Rhodoligotrophos appendicifer: one gene and its partner. Each later gene encodes a partner of the first gene's protein in a complex. Links are inferred from orthologs where the notes say so. Each region holds a gene or a part of one and is shown in the gene's direction. Other genes may lie near its edges.

Region 1 (7,735 bases):
CTCGCCGATATAGTCACTGTGGAATGGCCCGTGAACGATCGTCCCACCTAGAGCTTGAATATTCCTGATCGCCGCCTTCATGTCCTCTACTGCGATACAGGTCATCCAGAAATTAGGCGTGCCATCGAAGGCGGGCGACGAAAGCTGATAAATTCCGCAAACGGGCGACTCCCCCCGATAGGCGATCCAGTAGGTGGCTCCGTCTGGAAGAGTTAAGCCGCGATAGGACCATCCCAACATAGCCTTGTAGAACGCCTTAGCGGTCTCCGCGTCCCAAGTTAGCAACTCGTTCCACCACACTTTTCCATGAACCGACATGATCCAGCCTCGCGATAAAAGGTGTTATTGGAGATATTCGAAACACAACCATGAAGGGTATCTCAACTCCGTTGCCATTAAGTTGACGCATTCGAGGCTCTCCAGCTGCTTCGTGAGAAAGTAAAGGAGAGAAAGCGTAGGGGTGGGGTTGACGCGCGGCAGGCAGATCAGTATGTTCCGCTCACTTTCAAACGACAGCTCGTAGGCGATTCCTTCTCCTAAACACTGTCGTGAAGGTAAGCGGCGAAAAAGTCGGGACACGACCTCGGGAACTTAGGTTCTCGCGGTCCTCTGGTTTATGAGCGCTAGCGGTCGGATCATCCCTCCGTTTCAGCGCTTGTTTTCGTGTCTCGATGCGCATCATCCGATGCGGCGTCAGTCACTCTTGAACAGTTGGACGAACGAAGAGCGCGAATGCCAACGATCAACCAGCTCATCCGCAAGCCCCGGGCGCCGCTCGGAAAGCGGAACAAAGTTCCGGCGATGGAAGCTTGCCCGCAGAAGCGAGGCGTCTGTACGCGTGTCTATACGACAACGCCAAAGAAGCCCAATTCTGCGTTACGTAAGGTCGCCAAGGTCAGACTCACCAATCAGTATGAAGTGGTGACCTACATTCCCGGTGAGGGACATAACCTTCAGGAGCACTCGGTGGTCCTGATCCGTGGCGGCCGCGTGAAGGATCTTCCCGGCGTACGCTATCATATCATCCGCGGCGTGCTTGACACGCAGGGCGTCAACGCCCGTCGCCAGCGCCGTTCGAAGTACGGCGCGAAGCGGCCGAAATGATCTCAGGTTTGAGGAGCTAGGCCATGTCACGTCGCCGCGGCGCAGACAAGCGGGAGATCAACCCCGATCCGAAGTTCGGGGACCTGATCGTCTCCAAGTTCATGAATAATCTTATGCGGGACGGCAAGAAGTCGGTGGCCGAGGGCATTGTCTATGGTGCTTTCGACAAAATCGAGACGCGTGCCAAGACCGATCCAATCGGCGTGTTTCATCAGGCGCTGGGAAACGTCAGTCCCGCCATTGAGGTTCGCTCACGCCGCGTTGGCGGTGCTACCTATCAGGTTCCCGTCGAGGTGCGCTTTGAGCGTCGTCAGGCATTGGCGATCCGCTGGATCATCTCGGCGGCCCGAGCTCGCAATGAAAATACAATGGTCGACCGTTTATCGGGCGAATTGCTGGATGCCGCAAATAACCGTGGTTCAGCAGTGAAGAAGCGCGAAGACACTCACCGGATGGCTGAGGCCAACCGAGCCTTCTCGCACTATCGCTGGTAACGGCCGAAAGAGAGTACCACAATGGCACGCACCCATCCGATTGAGGACTATCGTAACTTCGGCATCATGGCGCACATTGATGCCGGTAAGACGACGACCACCGAGCGTGTTCTTTTCTATACGGGAAAGAGCCATAAAATTGGTGAAGTCCATGAGGGTGCAGCCACCATGGACTGGATGGAGCAGGAGCAGGAGCGCGGCATCACGATCACGTCCGCTGCGACCACATGTTTCTGGAAGGGCAAGCGGCTGAACATCATTGATACGCCGGGCCACGTCGATTTTACGATCGAGGTTGAGCGCTCTCTGCGCGTGTTGGATGGTGCCATTGCTTTGCTGGATGCTAATGCGGGTGTGGAACCGCAAACAGAGACTGTGTGGCGTCAAGCCGACAAGTATCACGTGCCACGCATGATGTTTGTCAACAAGATGGATAAGACGGGCGCTGACTTCTACAAGTCAGTTGAGATGATAAAGACGCGACTTGGCGCAACACCCATTGTCATCCAGCTGCCGATAGGCGCCGAAACCGATTTCAAAGGCTGCATCGACCTCGTGAAGATGCAAGCCATCATTTGGCGTGACGAGTCCCTTGGAGCGGAATTCGATTATCTTGAGATTCCCGAGGACATGAAGGCGCAGGCGCTCGAATATCGTGAAAAGATGATCGAGCAAGCCGTGGAGCTGGATGAATCGGTCTTGGAAGCCTATCTGGAGGGGAATGAGCCAGATGAGGCGACGCTTAAGCGCCTGATCCGTAAAGGCACGTGCGAAGTGACCTTCTTTCCGATCTTGTGCGGGTCGGCGTTCAAGAACAAGGGAGTTCAGCCGCTTCTTGACGCTGTTGTCGACTACCTCCCGAGCCCGATTGAAATTCCCCCTGTAAAGGGTATCGATGTCAAGACGGGCGGTGAGATTACGCGCACGGCTGTCGATAGTGAACCGACATCTTTGCTCGCCTTCAAGATCATGAATGATCCGTTTGTTGGCTCCCTCACATTCTGCCGGATCTATTCCGGGAAGATTGAGGCCGGCACTCAACTGATCAATACGGTCAAAGAAAAGCGTGAACGTGTTGGCCGTATGCTGCAGATGCATGCAAACCACCGTGAAGAGATCAAGGAGGCCTATGCAGGCGATATTGTCGCTCTCGCGGGTCTGAAGGATTCCACCACCGGCGATACGCTCTCGGATCCGAACTATCAGGTCATTCTGGAGCGTATGGAGTTTCCTGAACCGGTCATCGAGATCGCGATCGAGCCGAATACCAAGAGCGATCAGGAAAAGATGGGCATGGCCTTGAACCGGCTGGCTCAGGAGGATCCGTCCTTCCGGGTGAAGACGGATGAGGAATCTGGCCAAACCATTATTGCTGGTATGGGCGAACTGCATCTTGACATCATCGTCGACCGCATGCGTCGAGAGTTCAAGGTTGAGGCGAAGGTGGGCGCGCCCCAGGTCGCTTATCGCGAGACGATATCGCGCAAAGCGGAAGTCGACTACACGCACAAAAAACAGACCGGTGGTTCTGGACAGTTTGCGCGCGTGAAGATTGTCATCGAACCAGCCGAGCAGGGGGCCGGGTTTTCCTTCGAGAGCAAAGTCGTCGGCGGTTCGGTTCCGAAAGAGTATGTTCCCGGCGTTGAAAAGGGGATCAAGAGCGTTGTGGAGACTGGCGTGCTCGCTGGATTTCCGATGCTTGATCTGAAGGCCAGCCTGATCGATGGGGCCTATCACGACGTGGACTCAAGCGTCATGGCTTTCGAAATCGCCGGCCGAGCTGCATTTCGCGAAGCGGCGCAAAAGGCCGGTGCCAAGCTGCTTGAGCCAATTATGCGGGTCGAGGTGGTGACGCCGGACGACTATATGGGCGACGTGATTGGCGATTTGAATTCTCGTCGGGGACAGATCCAGGGATCTGAAGGGCGTGGCGTGGTTCAGGTTATTACGGCCATGGTGCCGCTGGCGAACATGTTCGGTTACGTGAACAACCTGCGGTCAATGTCCCAGGGACGTGCGCAATACACGATGACATTCGATCACTATGCGGACGTGCCGAAGGCCGTGTCTGATGAAGTGGTTGCGAAATACGCTTGATCTGAACGGTCAGCGACAGAAGTGAACGGCCCGAAAGGGCATCGAGACAACGGCGTTTTCGCCAGTTCTCTTGGAGAGTTGAGATGGGCAAGCAGAAGTTCGATCGGTCGAAGCCGCATTGCAACATAGGGACGATTGGTCATGTTGATCATGGCAAGACGTCTTTGACGGCGGCGATTACGAAGGTTTTGGCCGAGACGGGCGGTGCGACGTTCACGGCCTATGATCAGATTGACAAGGCTCCTGAGGAGAAGGCGCGCGGGATCACGATTTCGACGAGCCATGTGGAGTATGAGACGGCGAACCGTCACTATGCGCATGTGGATTGTCCTGGGCATGCGGATTATGTGAAGAACATGATCACGGGTGCGGCGCAGATGGATGGGGCGATTTTGGTGGTTTCGGCGGCGGATGGCCCGATGCCCCAGACGCGCGAGCATATTCTTCTTGCGCGGCAGGTGGGTGTTCCGGCGCTGGTGGTCTATCTGAACAAGGTTGACCAGGTGGACGATCCTGAGCTTCTTGAGCTGGTTGAGATGGAGGTTCGGGAGCTTCTTTCGAAGTATGATTTCCCGGGCGACGACATTCCGATTGTGCAGGGTTCTGCACTGGCGGCGTTGGAGGATCGCGATCCCGGCGGCATGGGGCGTGATTCGATTTTGAAGCTGATGGCGGCGGTGGATGAATATATTCCGCAGCCTGAGCGTCCGAAGGACCAGCCGTTCCTGATGCCGATTGAAGATGTGTTCTCGATTTCGGGCCGCGGCACGGTTGTGACGGGTCGTATTGAGCGTGGCGTTGTGAAGGTTGGCGAGGAAGTTGAGATCGTCGGGATCAAGGACACGCGCAAGACGACGGTGACGGGTGTCGAGATGTTCCGCAAGCTGCTGGATCAGGGCGAGGCGGGCGACAATGTTGGCGCTCTTCTGCGTGGCGTGGACCGTGAGATGGTGGAGCGGGGCCAGGTTCTGTGCAAGCCGGGCACGGTGAAGCCGCATAAGAAGTTCACGGCGGAAGCCTATATTTTGACGAAGGAGGAGGGGGGCCGTCATACGCCGTTCTTCACCAACTACCGGCCGCAATTCTATTTCCGCACGACGGACGTGACAGGCGTGGTGACGCTTCCCGAAGGTGTCGAAATGGTGATGCCCGGCGACAACGTGTCGATGAACGTGGAACTGATCACACCCATCGCCATGGAAGAGAAGCTGCGCTTCGCCATCCGTGAAGGCGGCCGAACCGTCGGCGCCGGTGTCGTCGCCACCATCGTCGAGTAATTTTAATCCAGTCGGCGGCTTGGCGGGAAGTTCCGTCCAAGCCACCGAATTCGTGGGTCCAGGACTATGCAAAGGCAGAATATCCGCATCCGGCTCAAAGCGTTTGACCATCGAATTCTCGATACGTCGACGCGTGAGATCGTGAACACAGCTAAGCGCACGGGCGCTCAGGTTCGTGGTCCGATCCCGCTGCCGACACAAATCGAGCGGTTCACGGTCAATCGCTCTCCGCATGTGGACAAGAAAAGCCGAGAGCAGTTTGAGATCCGCACCCATAAGCGGCTTCTGGACATCGTGGACCCGACCCCCCAGACCGTCGACGCTTTGATGAAGCTCGACCTGGCGGCCGGTGTTGACGTCGAAATTAAGCTTTAAGCGCTCTTTAGCGAAAGGACCAAAGCGATGCGGTCAGGTGTCATCGCGCAGAAGCTGGGTATGACCCGCATCTATACCGAGGATGGCCGAAATATCCCGGTGACGGTTTTGAAGCTCGACAACTGTCAAGTTGTAGCGCACCGCACCGAGGAGAAGGACGGCTACACGGCGCTCCAGTTGGGTGTCGGCACTGCCAAGGTGAAGCGGGTAACGAAAGCTGAGCGTGGCTTTTTTGCGGCTGTTCAAGTCGAGCCGAAACGGAAGGTCGCCGAGTTCCGGGTGACTCCCGACAACCTCATCGAGGTGGGATCCGAGCTCACGGCAGATCACTTCGTTGCTGGCCAGTTCGTTGATGCGGCTGGGATCTCCATCGGCAAAGGCTTTGCAGGCGTGATGAAGCGCCACAATTTTGGCGGTCTCCGGGCCACCCACGGCGTCTCGGTTTCGCACCGCAGCCACGGGTCCACGGGAAACCGTCAAGACCCGGGCAAGGTGTTCAAGAACAAAAAGATGGCCGGGCACATGGGTGCGGAAAAAGTTACCACGCAGAATTTGCAGGTGGTCAAGACCGATACCGACCGTGGTCTCATTATGGTCAAGGGCTCGATCCCCGGTTCAAAAGGGGGCTGGATCTATCTTTCGGATGCTGTGAAGCGGAAGCTTCCAGAGAATGTGCCTTTTCCGGGTGCTTTCCGGAAGAATGGTACCGAAGCTCCGGCGTCTGCTGCTGAAGCGGCGCCTGAGACACAAGGTTGAAGGTGTTCGAGATGAAGATTGATGTCAAAACTCTCGATGCCGAGGACGCAGGATCGGTAGAGCTTGCCGACCATATTTTCGGTCTTGAGCCGCGTGCAGATATTCTTCACCGCATGGTGAACTGGCAGCTCGCAAAGCGACGCGCGGGGACCCACAAGGCCAAGGACCGGGGGGAAGTGGCCTACTCGACGGCAAAGATCTACAAGCAGAAGGGCACAGGCCGCGCGCGGCATGGCAGCAAGAAGGTCGGTGTCTTTCGTGGGGGTGGTAAGGCTTTCGGACCAGTTTCACGCGATCATGCCCATGATCTGCCGAAGAAAGTACGAGCCTTGGCTCTGAAGTATGCGCTGTCATCCAAGGCACGGGCCGAGGAAGTAATTGTTATCGACCAGGCCGTCTCTGGCGAAGCCAAAACGAAGTCGATATTGGCTTCGTTTGAGAAGCTTGGCCTTAAGCATGCGCTGATTATCGGTGGCACAGAGATTGATGTGAATTTTGGGCTTGCCGCACGGAACGTGCATGGGATCGACGTGCTGCCTGTCCAAGGCATCAACGTTTATGACGTGCTCCGCTGCAAGCAGTTGGTTTTGACCAAGGCCGCGATCGAGGCTCTTGAGGAGCGGTTTAAATGACCAACCCGAAGCTTTATGATGTGATTGTTAGCCCGGTGATCACCGAGAAGTCGACATTGGTCTCCGAGCACAATCAAGTGATGTTCAACGTGGCGCGGACGGCGTCGAAACCCGAGATTAAGCTCGCGGTTGAAACACTGTTTGGCGTCAAGGTGAAAGCCGTGAATACGCTGCTCCGCAAAGGTAAGGTGAAGCGGTTTCGGGGTATGCCCGGCCGGCAGAGCGACGTGAAGAAAGCGATCGTGACCCTCGAAGAGGGCCAATCCATTGACGTCACGACCGGCATCTGAGGATAGAGGCTTAGCGCTATGGCACTGAAAACCTATAAGCCGACGACACCGGGCCAGCGCGGTTTAGTGCTTGTCGACCGAAGCGGCCTCTGGAAGGGCAAGCCTGTCAAGGCGTTGACGGAGGGTCTGTCGAAATCCGGTGGTCGCAACAATCACGGTCGAATTACGGCTTGGCATCGTGGCGGCGGACATAAGCGCACCTATCGCATCATCGATTTTAAGCGCCGGAAGTTTGATGTGTCCGCAACCGTCGAACGGATCGAGTATGATCCAAACCGGTCCGCGTTCATTGCACTCGTGACCTATGCTGACGGAGAGCAGTCCTATATCCTGGCGCCTCAGCGGCTCAAGGAAGGTGACACCGTCGTTTCGGGCGCGAAGGTCGATGTTAAGCCTGGCAATGCAATGCCGCTGGCCAGCATGCCTGTCGGAACGATCGTGCACAACGTCGAGATGAAGGAAGGCAAGGGCGGGCAGATTGCGCGGTCGGCGGGAGCATACGCCCAGCTGGTAGGTCGCGATCAGGGCTATGCTCAGCTTCGCCTGCGCTCGGGTGAAACCCGCATTGTTCGCAGCGAATGCTTCGCCACTGTGGGTGCCGTGTCAAATCCTGACCACGCCAATACCTCGATTGGTAAGGCGGGTCGGAGCCGTTGGCTGGGCTGGCGCCCGGTGACACGCGGCGTCGCCATGAATCCAGTGGATCATCC
Region 2 (2,966 bases), on another replicon or contig:
TTTACCAACCTAACCTTACCGCCGGAGACGTGGATGTAGCGAGATTGGCGACGCGGTTGGGCCTCACCAAAACTTGATGTCGCCACGAAAGGGCCATGTTGGCAGGCGGCTTGCTCCCCGATCCCGCATCAAGAGCCGAAGAGGCCGCCTTGTTCCGAAACGGAACAGGGGGCAGGGAGAACTCCAAAGATGGCAAAATTCGTCCTTCCGGTGATGGGGGGCTGGCTTGCGTTGATGATTTACAACAATGGCGCGCCGTCACTGCATGCTCTGATCATCGCGCTGTTCCTCAGCGGCTATATCGCCAGCCTGGCTTGGCTGTTGAACCGATAGAGAGGAGGATCGCCGTCCCAGTTTCGAATGGCTGCAGATGATTTTCAGCGCTGGCGCGCGTGAAAGTCATTGTGTTATAGAGGCGCCCGACTTATGCAGCAGCCGGACCGGACGCCTTGCGCGACCCGCGGGCGTGGTGGAATTGGCAGACACGCGAGGTTTAGGTCCTCGTGGGCTTAGCCCGTGGGGGTTCAAGTCCCTCCGCCCGCACCATGCAAGGCTCGATCCGGATGCGGCGTTATGCGACCGCGCGAAAACGGCAGGCCGCGCCGGACCCTGAGTGCTGGGCGCCCCATTTGGAACAAGAAGGATTTGCGACGTGCAGGTGACCGAGACCCTTAACGAGGGCCTGAAGCGCGAGCTTAAGGTGATTATTGGCGCAAGCGAGCTGGAACAGCAGCTCCAGGCCAAGCTGCACGAAATCAAGGACCAGGTGCGGGTGCGCGGATTTCGGCCCGGCAAGGTCCCGGTGCCGCATCTGAAGCGCCTCTATGGCCGGTCACTGATGGCGGAAGTGGTCCAGAAGAGCGTGGACGATTCGAGCCAGAAGGCGATCGCCGAGCGCGAGGAGAAGCCCGCCTACCAGCCGCAGATCGCGCTGCCTGAAGAAAAGGACGCGATCGAAGAGGTGATGGAAGGCAAGGCCGACCTTGCCTTCACCATGAGCTTCGAGATCGTCCCGGCCTTCGAGATCGGCGATCTGTCGACGGTCGAGCTCGAGAAGGAAGTCGCGGCGATCGAAGATGCCCATGTGGAGGAAGCCCTGGGCACGCTGTCGCGCAACTACCGCGAATTCGAGCCACGCGAAGAGGGTGCCACCGCGAAGAGCGGGGACCAGGTGACGATCGATTTCGTCGGCAAGATCGACGGGGTGGCCTTTGAGGGCGGCACGGGTACCGACGCGAAACTCGAGCTCGGGTCGAATACGTTCATTCCCGGCTTCGAGGATCAGCTGATCGGGCTCAAGGCCGGCGAGATCACGAAGGTCCATGTGAATTTCCCCGAGGATTACAGCGTGGCGACGCTGGCCGGCAAGCCTGCGACGTTCGACGTCACGGTAAAGGAAGTGGCCGCGCCCAAGGAACTCGTGATCGACGACGAGTTCGCCAAGAAGCTTGGCCTCGACAGCGCGGATGCCCTCAAGGAGAAGATCCGCGAGCAGATCGGCGGCGAATTCGAACAGATGTCGAAGACCAAGCTGAAACGGCAGCTGCTGGACCGGCTCGACGAGCGGTACAGCTTCACATTGCCGGAAAAGCTGGTCGAGAACGAGTTCAACCAGATCTGGCGCGCGCTGTCTTCGGAAATGGAGCGCGAGGGCAAGAGCTTCGAAGACGAGAATTCCACCGAGGAAGAAGCGCGGACCGAATATCGCAAGATCGCCGAACGGCGCGTTCGGTTGGGCCTCCTGCTGGGGCGGATCGGGGAACAGGCGAATGTCCAGATCGCCGATCAGGAGCTGCAGGCGGCGATGATCAACCGAGCCCGGCAGTTCCCCGGCCAGGAGCGGCAGGTGTTCGAGTTCTATCGCAACAATCCCAATGCGATGCTGGAGCTGCGCGGGCCAATCTTCGAGCAGAAGGTGGTCGATCACATCGTCGAGCAGACCAAGGTCACGGAAAAGCCCGTCAGCCGTGAAGAGCTGTTTACGGATCCGGATGCCGAGCACGATCACGACCATCACGGTCATGATCACACCCATCATCATCATGATCACGACCACGATCATGGGCACGATCACGACCATGGGCACGATCACGACCATGGGCATGATCACGACCATGGGCACGACCACGACCACGACCACGATCATGATCACGAGGGCGAACCCAAGGCCAAGAAGAAGGCTGCGCCGAAGAAGAAGGCTGCCGAGGCCGCCAGCGACGACAAGCCAGCAAAGAAGCCCGCCGCCAAGAAGGCCAAGTCCAAGGACGCTGAATAGGCGCGGGGCTGACCCTTTTCAACGATCCGGCGCGGTATCGCGGATGCGCCGCCGCGCCGCCGGAATGACCCACTCGTCCCTAAGCGGTCGTGGCCCTTGCGCCCCAGCCGCGAAGCACTTATCAGCAGGGAGTGGAGCGAAGCCTCACTCGTCGGTGCTCGGAACTTGCGGGCGGCGTTCGGACCACCATATTAGTCGAGGCCGCTCTCCGGCGGCCTGACCCCGGTCGAGATCGGCTTCTCGCTCCGGGTCCCCTTTCCTGCGAGGCCTTAAGCCCTATGCGCGATCCGCACGATATCTACATGAACACGCTCGTGCCGATGGTGGTCGAGCAGACCAACCGCGGCGAACGCGCCTATGACATTTATTCGCGCCTGTTGAAGGAGCGGATCATCTTCGTCACCGGCGGCGTCGAAGATCATATGTCGACGCTGGTCACGGCACAGCTCCTCTTCCTGGAGTCGGAGAATCCGAAAAAGGAAATCTCGATGTACATCAATTCGCCCGGCGGAGTGGTGACATCGGGGCTGGCGATCTACGACACCATGCAGTTCATCCGACCGGCAGTCTCAACGACCTGCATCGGCCAAGCGGCGTCCATGGGCTCGCTGCTGCTATGCGCCGGGGAGAAGGACATGCGCTTTGCGTTGCGACACGCGCGAATCATGGTGCATCAGCCCTCGGGCGGTTT

The links. The genes of interacting proteins can lie anywhere in the genome.
Region 2: the proteins of rpsG (region 1) and tig are in contact, whole or in part, in a crystal structure (PDB 3GTY), measured with the Thermotoga maritima proteins. The link is inferred for Rhodoligotrophos appendicifer from one-to-one orthologs. Residues at the interface, in WP_004081843.1 of Thermotoga maritima: Lys34, Lys52, Lys55, Glu59, Arg62, Gln63, Glu66, Asn67, Lys69, Val71, Arg95, Ala109, Lys110, Lys111, Gly112, Arg113, Pro114, Glu117, Glu121, Ile124, Ala125, Tyr127, Asn128, Asn129, Thr130, Gly131, Lys135, Asp139, Arg142, Met143; in WP_004081061.1 of Thermotoga maritima: Glu122, Val124, Val129, Leu130, Tyr133, Glu188, Gly259, Ile262, Tyr263, Glu266, Ser270, Glu273, Gln274, Glu277, Arg308, Gln311, Ile312, Ser315, Tyr316, Glu325, Arg329, Arg336, Leu363, Phe366, Trp367, Arg373, Leu377, Arg381, Leu384, Glu387.

Annotation. Positions count from the first base shown.
Region 1 is NZ_VHKL01000017.1:12,473-20,207, forward strand. What follows is about bases 117-2,862. They hold rpsG (30S ribosomal protein S7), read left to right. Parts: upstream 117-1,127; coding sequence 1,128-1,598; downstream 1,599-2,862. Other genes in these bases: FKM97_RS24655 (VOC family protein), read right to left, coding at 117-318; rpsL (30S ribosomal protein S12), read left to right, coding at 733-1,104; fusA (elongation factor G), read left to right, coding at 1,620-2,862. Also shown: more of FKM97_RS24655, read right to left, coding at 1-116; more of fusA, read left to right, coding at 2,863-3,695; tuf (elongation factor Tu), read left to right, coding at 3,779-4,972; rpsJ (30S ribosomal protein S10), read left to right, coding at 5,039-5,347; rplC (50S ribosomal protein L3), read left to right, coding at 5,375-6,103; rplD (50S ribosomal protein L4), read left to right, coding at 6,115-6,735; FKM97_RS24695 (50S ribosomal protein L23), read left to right, coding at 6,732-7,025; rplB (50S ribosomal protein L2), read left to right, coding at 7,044-7,735.
Region 2 is NZ_VHKL01000003.1:177,339-180,304, reverse strand. It holds tig (trigger factor), read left to right. Parts: upstream 1-658; coding sequence 659-2,275; downstream 2,276-2,966. Other genes in the region: clpP (ATP-dependent Clp endopeptidase proteolytic subunit ClpP), read left to right, coding at 2,554-2,966; FKM97_RS26245 (hypothetical protein), read left to right, coding at 190-333; FKM97_RS07735 (hypothetical protein), read left to right, coding at 1-39. UniProt on the Bacillus subtilis protein: Involved in protein export. Acts as a chaperone by maintaining the newly synthesized protein in an open conformation. Functions as a peptidyl-prolyl cis-trans isomerase.